DNA from 2 places in the Leucobacter sp. UCMA 4100 genome. Region 2 is predicted to be linked to the other one. Evidence: riboswitches for the same ligand, from Rfam matches in the RefSeq annotation. Region 2 holds a riboswitch; the other holds the start of a gene.
The links. A riboswitch is a leader RNA that binds a small molecule or an ion and turns the genes downstream of it on or off. The one in region 2 is predicted to bind glycine.
Positions count from the first base shown of each region.

Region 1: linked by a shared signal. The riboswitch ahead of gcvP (aminomethyl-transferring glycine dehydrogenase) and the one ahead of gcvP (aminomethyl-transferring glycine dehydrogenase) in region 2 are both predicted to bind glycine.

Region 1 covers NZ_JAFEUS010000002.1:817,025-822,472, forward strand. The annotation lists gene gcvP (aminomethyl-transferring glycine dehydrogenase) at 1-1,568, opposite strand, end outside; glycine riboswitch at 1,611-1,710, opposite strand; glycine riboswitch at 1,711-1,805, opposite strand; gene JSO19_RS04045 (amidohydrolase family protein) at 1,855-2,694, opposite strand; gene kynA (tryptophan 2,3-dioxygenase) at 2,698-3,555, opposite strand; gene JSO19_RS04055 (alanine/glycine:cation symporter family protein) at 3,859-5,376, shown strand.
Region 2 covers NZ_JAFEUS010000002.1:1,325,668-1,331,115, forward strand. The annotation lists gene gcvH (glycine cleavage system protein GcvH) at 1-191, opposite strand, end outside; gene gcvP (aminomethyl-transferring glycine dehydrogenase) at 260-3,124, opposite strand; glycine riboswitch at 3,168-3,291, opposite strand; glycine riboswitch at 3,293-3,386, opposite strand; gene JSO19_RS06285 (amino acid permease) at 3,530-5,086, opposite strand; gene JSO19_RS06290 (MFS transporter) at 5,247-5,448, opposite strand, start outside.

The DNA of each region.
Region 1 (5,448 bases), 510 kb from region 2:
TGAATCCCGGCGAACTCTGGCCAGGAAATCGACTCCATCTCGGCGGCCGAGTTGAGTTTCATGGTGCACGAACCGAGAGGAATCATCGTGCGGTCGAGCGCGAGGTCGCGGTCTGCGAGGCGGCGCAGGTAGCGCATCATCTGCGTCTCTGAGTTGACCGTGTTGAAGATCGGGTGCGTGAGGTATTCGCTCTCGCGCACGAGGGCAGCCGCGAAGCCGTAGTCACCGGCGGCGACGGCCGCTGCCGGGCTCGCGCCGAAGACGCGCACGACGGTGTCGACGTGTTCTGGCGTCGTGGTCTCGTCGGTCGAGATGCCGACGGTGTCGTCGTTCACGAGGCGCAGGTTGACGCCCGCAACCTCTGCGGCACGCACGAACTCTGCGGCCTTACCTGGAGCCTTCACGAGCACGGTGTCGAAGAACTCGGTCGAGGCGAGTTCGAAGCCGGCAGCCGTGAGTGACGCGGCGATCGTGCGGGCGTGTGCGTGCGCACGCTCTGCGATGGCTTTGAGCCCCCGCGGGCCGTGGTACACGGCATACATTGACGCGGTGATCGCGAGCAATGCCTGCGCGGTGCAAATGTTGCTCGTCGCCTTCTCGCGGCGAATGTGCTGCTCGCGCGTCTGCAGCGCGAGGCGGTACGCGACGTCACCGGCCGAGTCGTATGAGACACCGACGAGGCGGCCAGGCATCGAGCGGGTCAGCCCGTCGCGCACCGCGAGGTAGGCGGCGTGCGGGCCACCGAAGAAGAGTGGAACGCCAAAGCGCTGGGTGTTGCCGACGGCGACGTCGGCGCCCTGCTCGCCAGGCGAGGTGATGAGCGTGAGCGAGAGCAGGTCGGCGATCACGGTGACCATCGCGCCGCGTTCTTTCGCCTCGGCGATGATGCCGGCGTGATCCGCAACACTGCCATCGTTCCCGGGCTGCTGCAGCACGATGCCCGAGATCTCGCCCTCGGGAAGGCCCTGGGCCAGATCGACGATCTCGATCTCGAAGTCAAGCGCCTCAGCGCGGCCGCGAATCACCTCGAGGGTCTGCGGGAAGATGTTGGCGTCGAGCACCGTCTTCGCGGTTGCCTTCGCCTTGTTCGCACGGCGCATGAGCAGCACGGCCTCAGCCGCGGCCGACGATTCGTCGAGCATCGAGGCATTCGCGATGGGCAGGCCAGTGAGATCGCTCACCATCGTCTGGAAGTTGAGCAGCGCCTCGAGACGGCCCTGTGAAATCTCAGGCTGGTATGGCGTGTACGCCGTGTACCACGAGGGGCTCTCGAGCACGTTGCGCAGAATGACGGGGGGCGTGTGGGTGTCGTAGAACCCCTGCCCGATCATCTGGGTCTTGAGCACGTTCTGCGAGGCGAAGGCGCGCAGGTCTGAGAGAATCTCGGGCTCGGTGCGGCCCGAGGGCAGCTGCAGCGCGTTATCCATGCGAATATCGCGCGGAACAGCGGTGTCGACCAGGGCGTCAAGGGTTTCGTAGCCAACGACGCTCAGCAGGTGCTCGGCGTCGGCACCGTGCACGCCGGTGTGACGGTTGGCGAAGTGGGTTGGATCGGCGGTGATGCTCATTGAGGGTTCCTCACAGGGGTTGGGCACAACAACTACAGGTACCCTCCCCACTCTGTTGCAGACCTGAGAGATTCCGGCGCTTGCGCGCCATTGCACCGTCGGTGGAGGCAGAGCTTGCGCCCTACCTCGCTTTCCAGAGTTGCCACGCCCCGCGGTACGGGTGCCTGAGAGATTCTCGGGGAGGAGTTGCTCCTACGGCGCCACACTCAATCGTGTGGGCTCTCCCGCGAGGGCGTATTGGCCGATATTCACATATGGCATTCATAGTACCACCTCGCGACGACAATCAATGCGCAGCCGTATCAACGAGCACAGCCGCGGCAACGTCGGGGCGCTCCGGCGAGCCCGGCACGAAGACGACCGGGCCGCCCTGCGCGGGTGCCGCGGGCGTAAGCGTCGCAAGAATCTCGGCGCGAGAGAGCCCGCACTCGGCAAGAGCCGCGATCTCACGGGTGTTGAACCCCGCGACCGTCGGCCCGTTGCCCATATCAGTGCCGTAGCGCACCACCCCACCCGCGCGGTGAAAGCGTCGAAGGTTATCGACCGCGATGCCAAACTCGTCGTCGGGGGTTCCCCAGCCATGAATATCGAGCGTCGAGATCCACACCACATGTTCGGCCTGCGCCGCGATCTCGGCGTCATCGAGACGCTCGGTAAACGGCGTGTGGGCGAGCATCGTCGCACCGCACTCCCGTGCCCGCTGCGCCTCACCGGGCCCCTCGGCGTGCGCGACCACCGGAAGCCCCGCCGCGGCCGCAACGACGGCGCGCACGACGTCGCTCGAAGCCGCCGGCCCAGCGACGCTATTCATCGCGACCTTGAACACGCTCGCCCCAGCCTCACGCATACTGAGCGCGGCCTCGCGTGCGGCCGCTGCCCCATCGACCTCGATCACGCTGCCGGGGCCGGCCCACGAACGGTCAGAGGGGTAGCCGCCGGGCGCGGTAATGAAAGCGCCGGCATACGACACCGTGACTCCCCTCAGTCCGTCAGCAATGCCGCGCAGCCGCTCAACGTTCGAGCCGAGATCGAGCACGCGCGTGACGGGCGAGGGCTCGGGCCGCATGAGCTCGAGGTGCACGTGCCAATCGCGAAACCCGCCGGTGTTAAAACCCTCAGCGCCCACGAGCTACCCTTTACCGACCTCGGTGCGAACGGCAAACAGCTCGGGAAAGAAGGTGAGGCTCAGTGCGCGCTGCAAGAAATCGACGCCCGATGATCCGCCCGTTCCCGTCTTCATGCCGATCGTGCGGGTCACAACGCGCAGGTGCCTGAAGCGCCAAAACTGGAAGTTGTCTTCAATGTCGACGAGCTCTTCGCACGCCTCATACAGATCCCAGTGCTCTTCGTGGTTCTCATAGATCGTGCGAAATACGTCAACGAGCCCGTCGTTGTGCTCATACGCCTCGGTCACGTCACGCTCGAGAATCTCGCTCGGCACGGGCAAGCCGCGACGGCTGAGGTACCGCAAGAACTCGTCGTAGAGCGTTGGCGCGGCAAGCTCGGCGGCGAGCAAGGCATGGTTCTCTGGCTCGGCCTCGAACACCCTGAGCATCTTCGCGTTCTTGTTGCCGAGCGCAAACTCAATCGCGCGGTACTGCACCGACTGAAAGCCCGACGAGTTGCCGAGCGAGTCGCGAAACTCTGCGTACTCAGAAGGCGTGAGCGTCGCGAGCACCGACCACTGCTGAATGAGCACCTCTTGAATGTGCTTCACCCTCGCGAGCGGCTTGAGCGCCGAGCGCAGGTTGTCGCTCTTCAAGAATTCCCGCGAGGCCCGCAGTTCGTGCAGAATGAGCTTGAGCCACAGCTCAGAGGTCTGGTGCTGAATGATGAACAGGAGTTCGTCGTGGTGCTCAGGGCTACTCACGGGGTGCTGCGCTGAAAGGAGCGCATCGAGCCCAAGGTACGAGCCGTATGTCATCTTGTCACGCAGATCGGTGACGATGCCTTCTTCAAGCTTGCGGGTATTCTTTTCGACACTCATAGCGGTCCTTTCGCCTTCTCGGCCACTCGGTAATCTACTCGACCCACTCGCAAATTGTCAGAGCGTGGGCGACGAAATGTCTCTTTTGGGTATCATTTCGACACCTGTTGCGGGACCCCTCACTGCGTTCGCCTTGATTTTATGCGGATCCCGCAGCTCACCCCACTCCTCAGAGCTATTGTGAGCCGGTTGACACGCGTCAAGAACCGAATATATTTGGCGAAGTAGTGAGGACTTCCTGGTCTCACACAACGCACAACATGTTTGTTCCGCAACGACGCGAAAGACCATAGGTAACACACCGTGCTCGATACCATTCAGGGATTTCTTGACAGCGCAAGCTCTGTCATCTGGGGACCCTTTGTTCTGATTCCCCTCCTCTTTCTCACAGGCCTCTACCTCACAATTCGACTCGGAGGCCTCCAGTTTATTCGCTTGGGCGCTGCCCTAAACCTCGGCATCATCAAGCGCCGAGATGCCGGCGCGAAGGGTGACATTAGCCAGTTCCAGGCGCTCACAACCGCTCTCGCCGCAACCGTAGGCGTGGGCAACATCGTGGGCGTGGCCGGCGCAATCGGCATTGGCGGCCCAGGCGCCCTCTTCTGGATGTGGGTGACCGGCCTGCTCGGCATGGCCTCGAAGTACGCAGAGGCGTTTCTCGGCGTGCGTTACCGCTCGGCCGATGAACATGGCGAGCGCAACGGCGGCCCACAGTATTACCTCCAGAAGGGCATCAAGGGCCCCGTCGGCAAGATTCTTGCTTGGGCCTTCACCATCTTCACGGTGCTCGCCTGCTTCGGTATCGGCAACATGACCCAGGCTAATGCGATCGCTGAAAACGCAGAGCGCTCATTCGGCGTTGACCCCTTCTGGGTTGGCATCGTGCTCGCCGTGCTCACCGGGCTCGTACTCGTTGGCGGCATTAAGTCAATCGGCAAGGTGACCGCCGGCTTCGTTCCCATCATGATCCTGCTCTACGTGGTCGCCGCCCTCTACATCCTCTTCGTCAATGTCGGCGATGTTCCTGCCGCTTTCGGCCAGATCTTCTCAGAAGCCTTCACCGGAACGGCCGCAACTGGCGGCTTCCTCGGGTCAGTCTTCATCATTGCTATTCAGTACGGCTTTGCCCGCGGTATCTTCTCGAACGAGTCGGGCATGGGGTCGGCTGCAATCGCCGCGGCCTCGGCACAGACGAGCCACCCTGTACGCCAGGGCCTCGTCTCGATGACGCAGACCTTCATCGACACCATCATCGTGGTCACCATGACCGGCCTTGTGATCATCACGACCGGCACCTGGAGCATGGTCGATCCTGACACCGGAGAGCAAATCTCGAAGGCGCTCATGACCGGCGAGGCATTCTCGCACGGTCTCCCGGGCGAGTGGGGCCACTGGATCGTCACCATTGGCGTCATCATGTTCGCTTACTCGACGATTCTCGGTTGGTCGTACTACGGCGAACGAAACGCAGTGCGCATCTTCGGCCGTAAAGCTACGATTCCCTTCCGTATCATCTTCTCTGCCGTCGTGTTCATTGGCGCGACCACGCAGCTCGAGGTTGTCTGGTCATTCTCAGACGTCATGAACGGCCTCATGGCCATTCCGAACTTGATCGGTCTACTCATTCTCTCGGGTCTCATCGCCCGTGAGACGAAGGCGTACATCAAGTTCGACCCGAAGCTCACGGCCACCGCAGATCAGGTCGCCGAGCACTTCAAGAACGATCCTGCGTACCTCGAGTGGAACACGCAAGAGATCGCCCTTGAATCGCGCAAGGAAACGTACCTCAATACGAAACGAAACGCGGTAATCCCGAGCTAAGCTCGCGGGCTGAGGTGTGGGGTGGCCAGTTCGCTGGTCGCCCCACACCTGTCTCAGCATCCCTCACAGTCT
Region 2 (5,448 bases):
GACTTCGTCGACTCGACCTCGCCCATCACTTCGCCCGAGGTGACGGTATCGCCGACCTCGGGGAGTTCGACGTAGACGATCTCGCCGAGCGCGTCGGCCGCGACCTGAGTAATGCCAACAACGGTTGGGGTCTCATCGTTGACCCACTCGTGTTCGGCTGAATATCTCAGCCCTAACTGCACTGTGCTCATTCTCTGTGTTTCCTTTATCTTTCGTGTGGTGTGGTCTGGTGTCTCATGCTGGGCGCACAGCGCCCGCGTCACTCGCCCGCTTCGGGCTGCTCGAAGGCCTCGGGGGCTGGGCATGAGCACACAAGGTTTCGGTCGCCGAATGCCCCGTCGATGCGGTCAACCGGCGCGAAGTACTTGTCGGTGCGCAGCCGCGCGACAGGAAACACTCCCTGGCTACGCGGGTAGTCGCGGTTCCACTCGTCGGCGAGCGCCGTCTCTGCCGAGTGGGGAGCGAGGCGAAGCGGCGAACGATCGAGCGCGATCTTGCCCGCGATCACGTCGTCGATCTCGCCACGAATGGCAATCATGGCCTCGATAAAACGCTCGATCTCTTCGAGGTCTTCTGACTCGGTGGGCTCAACCATGAGCGTTCCCGGCACTGGGAAGGCGAGCGTCGGGGCGTGAAACCCGAAGTCGATGAGCCGCTTCGCGACGTCTTCGGCCGTGACCCCCGACTGCTCGGTGAGCTGCCGCAAGTCGAGAATGCACTCGTGTGCGACGAGCCCCGCGTTGCCGCGAAACAGCACTGGGAAGTATTCGTCAAGCCGAGCGGCCACGTAGTTCGCGCTCAGCAGCGCAATCTTCGTCGCCTGCGTGAGGCCCTCGCCGCCCATCATTGCGATGTAGCTGTACGAGATCGGCAAGACCCCTGCCGATCCGAATAGCGTCGCGACGACCGGAACGCCCTCGCTCACCGAGAAGGTACCCGTCGGGTCGCTCGGCAGGTAGGGCAGCAGGTGCTCTGCCACGCAGATCGGGCCAACGCCCGGGCCGCCACCACCGTGGGGAATCGCGAAGGTCTTGTGCAGGTTCAGGTGCGAAACGTCGCCGCCGAACTTGCCGGGCTGCGCGAGGCCAACGAGCGCATTCATGTTGGCGCCGTCGATGTACACCTGCCCGCCGGCCTCGTGCACGAGGTCGCAGACCTCACGCACATCGGTGTCGTAGAGTCCGTACGTCGAGGGGTAGGTGATCATGATGGCCGAGAGCTCGTCACGGTGCGAGGCGACCTTCGCTCGCAGGTCGTGCATGTCGATCGTTCCGGCATCGGTGTTTTTCACCACGACGACCCGCATACCAGCGAGCACGGCCGAGGCAGCATTCGTGCCGTGCGCGGAGGCCGGGATGAGGCAGATATTGCGCTGTTCTTGCCCATTCGCGCGGTGATACATGCTGATCGCGTTGAGGCCCGCGTACTCACCCTGAGCCCCCGAGTTTGGCTGAATCGACACCCCGGCGTAACCGGTGATCGCGCGCAGCCTCGACTCGAGATCGGCGATGAGCGCACGCCAGCCGGCGCTCTGATCCGCCGGAACGTACGGGTGAATGCCAGCGAACTCTGGCCACGAAATCGACTCCATCTCGGCGGTCGAGTTGAGCTTCATGGTGCAGGAGCCGAGCGGAATCATCGTGCGGTCGAGCGCGAGGTCGCGATCGGAGAGCCTGCGCAAGTACCGCAGCATCTGCGTCTCGGAGCGAACCGAGTGGAAGATCGGGTGCTCGAGGTACCGGCTCGTGCGAACGAGCAGGCTGTTGAACCCGTAGTCGCCCGCGCGTGCCGACTCGCTCGCGGCGGTTCCAAAGGCTCGAACGACCGCCTCGACGTGCTCGCCCGTGGTGGTCTCGTCGGTCGAAACCCCCACGGTGTCTTCGTCGATGCGGCGCAGGTTGATGCCCGATGCGGCGGCCGCGGCAATAACCTCGTCGGCCCGCCCAGGAATGCTCGCCACAACAGTGTCGAAGAACGACCCCGAGGCGAGCGAGATTCCCGCGGCCGAGAGGCTCGCCGCAATCGTTCGCGCGTGAGCGTGAGCCCGCTCGGCAATCGCCTTGAGGCCCGCGGGGCCGTGATACACGGCATACATAGACGCGGTCACGGCCAAGAGCGCCTGCGCCGTGCAGATATTGCTCGTCGCCTTCTCACGACGAATGTGCTGCTCGCGCGTCTGCAGCGCGAGACGATAGGCGGGCCTCCCCGCAGCATCCTGCGAGACCCCGACGAGACGGCCTGGCAGCGACCGCTCAAGCCCCGCACGAATCGCCATGAACGCGGCGTGCGGCCCGCCGAAGAAGAGCGGAACGCCAAAGCGCTGCGTGTTCCCGACGGCGACGTCGGCACCCTGCTCGCCCGGTGACTCAATGAGCGTCAGCGCAAGCAGGTCGGTAATTACCGTAACCATGGCACCCTGGCGCTTCGCCTCGGCGATAATCGCACGGTGGTCACTCACCGAGCCGTCATTGCCCGGCTGCTGCAGCACGACCCCAAACACCTCGCCCGCAGGCAGCCCAAGCGAGAGGTCGGCGACCTCAATCTCAATTTCGAGCGCCGCGGCACGGCCTTTAATGACCGCGAGGGTTTGCGGAAACACGTTGCGGTCGACAACCGCTTTTGCCCCCGAGCCCGCTTTGCTCGCGCGGCGCATGAGCAGCACGGCTTCGGCTGCGGCCGATGATTCGTCGAGCATCGAAGCGTTGGCCACGTCGAGACCGGTGAGGTCGGCAACCATCGTCTGGAAATTGAGCAGCGCCTCGAGCCGACCCTGCGAGATCTCCGGCTGATACGGCGTGTAGGCCGTGTACCAGGCGGGGCTCTCAAGCACGTTGCGCAGAATGACCGGGGGTGTGTGGGTGTCGTAAAAACCCTGGCCGATCATTTGTGTCATGACCGTGTTCTGGGCCGCAAAGCCCTTCAGGTCACTGAGAATTTCTGCCTCACTGCGGGGCCCGGCGAGATCGAGCGCGTGCGGCATGCGTATCTCGGGCGGCACCGCCGCGTCGGCGAGCGCAGAGGCGCTCTCGTAACCAACCCGCTCAAGCATCGTGGCGAGGTCGGCAGGGGTGTTCACGCCAATATGGCGATCAGCGAAGGAACGTTCAATCGGTTGCGTGTTCAAGAGGATCTCTTTCGTAGGCCCGAAGGCGCGAATAGGAAACGATCCTCCCCGCTCTGTTATGGGACCTGAGAGATTCGGGCGCCGCGCCGGTACAGCAAAGTACGTCTGCGGGCCGTTGCACCTTCGGTAAGCGACCGGGTCATTCCGGTCGGTGTTTTCCAGAGTTGCCACGCTGTAGCGGTACGTGAGCCTGAGAGATTTCCCGGGGAGGGATTTTGCTCCTACGGCGTCGGGTCACCCCGAACTCTCCCGCTACAACTTGATAGCCGATATTCATTTGTGCGCATCGAGCACCGCACGGCAGGCAGTGTCGCGATGATCCGCCCCACAACGATGTCGGGGCAGGAGCCGCGCGCCGCACGTGAGGTGTTTCACGTGCAACGCGCGGCCTAGCCTTGTGCAATGCTATTTCAACTCTGGCCCATCGACCCCGTCCATTGCAAGCAGCTCTTCTTCAACCTGGCCGCCGTAACCCTCGGTTTGAGGGTCGCCGTGCAGGCCGCCCGAGACCGCGTACTCCTCTTCAGGCGAGAGAATCAGGCGGTGGCGGGTGTAGACGCCGAAGATGATGAGACCGATGACGTAAACGATCACGATCGCGACGATCGCCGGCCTAAACGACTCATTGAGCAGGAAGCCCAGGAAGATCAGGGCCGAGATGACAGCAGCCGCGTAGGCGCCAAACATGCCCCAGGGGCTCTTGTAGGGGCGTGATGCCTTGGGGTACTTCTTGCGCAGAATGATGAACGAGAGCATCTGCATGAAGTACGCGAGCACGGCCCCCCACACGGCGATGTTGAGCACGACCGCGCCGCCAACACCATCTTCGCCACCCGTCACCTCGACGACGATGAGCGCGGTGAGGCCGATGAGGGCACCCGCGATGAGCGCGACCCACGGCGTCTGGCGCTTGCCGGTCAGCGAGAGGAACTTCGGGTAGTACCCGGCGCGTGAGAGCGAGTACAGGTTGCGACCGTAGGCAAACATGATGCCCTGCAGCGAGGCGAGCAGACCGAAGAGCGCGAAGAGCGCCAGGAGGCCAGCAACCCACGCGAGGTCGTCACCAAGAATGGTGCGGAAACCATCGAGCAGTGGCTCGCCAGCGCCGCCGGTCTTCTCGGCACCGAGCACGGCGGTGTTGAGGAAGAGTACGACAAGGCCCGTGAAGATGAGGGTGCCGCGTGCCCAGAGACCTGCGCGCGGGATATCGCGCACGGGGTTGTGCGATTCTTCGGCCGCGAGCGGCAGCTCTTCGATGCCGAGGAACAGCCACATCGCGAAGGGAAGCGCGAAGAGGATCGGCAGCACGCCGTGTGGCAGGAAGGCCGTCTGGCCCGGATCGGGAACGATGTCGAAGAGGTTGCCCCAGCTCGCAGCGCCGCTCACGAGCGCCATGACGCCGAAGAGCAGGATGACGCCGATCGACACGAACGAGACCGTCACCGCGAACTTCAGCGAGATCGAGGTGCCGGCCGTGTTGAGCGCGACAAAGATGGTGTACAAAATGATCCACCACACCCACGTCGGCAGCGAGAAGCCCATGAGCCCCTCGGTCACACCGTTCGCGTAGCCGGCCGAGAAGTACACGATCACGGCGTTCGTCGCGACGTACTCAATTGACTCTGCGAGGCCGGTCACGAACCCGCCCCATGGCCCCATGGCCGCGCGGCCAAAGGAGTATGCCCCACCGGTGTGCGGCATCGCTGCCGCCATCTCACCAATCGAGAATACGAGGCCGTAATACATCACGACCAGGATCGCGAAGGCGATGAGCATGCCCCCGAAACCGGCTGCTTCGATGCCGAAGTTCCAGCCTGAGAAGTTACCCGAGATCACCGCGCCGACAGCGAGGCCCCAAAGCCCCCAAATGCCAGCCGAGCGCTTCAGGCTCCGTTTCTCAAAATAACCCGTGTCAGCGGTTGTGTACGTCACACCCGAGACCTTCAAAGTGTCTTTTGCCATTGCTTCCTCTGTATTTCACTCCGTTGTGATAGCCCTCCCGCGGCCCCGAAGATGTCGTGGGCCGCGGGAGGGGTGCGGTTGCAATTGGCAAGCTTAGCCCCTATTGGTAGAGAAAAGCTACCTTTAAGATTTGCTCGCCTGCCAGTTGCACCGGACGAGGCTATGCCGCTTCGGGGCGCTTATTCCACGAGGGAACAATGAGCAGAGCCGCAAATGCGGCGGTTGCCGCGAACACGTAGAACACGGTCACGGTCGAGAAAAAGCCCGGCAGCAGGCCGCCGAGAATCGCGCCGATGGAGCCGCAGCCGTTGATGAAACCAGCGGCACCCGCGGCATACTTGCTCGTGCCAAAGTCAACCGCG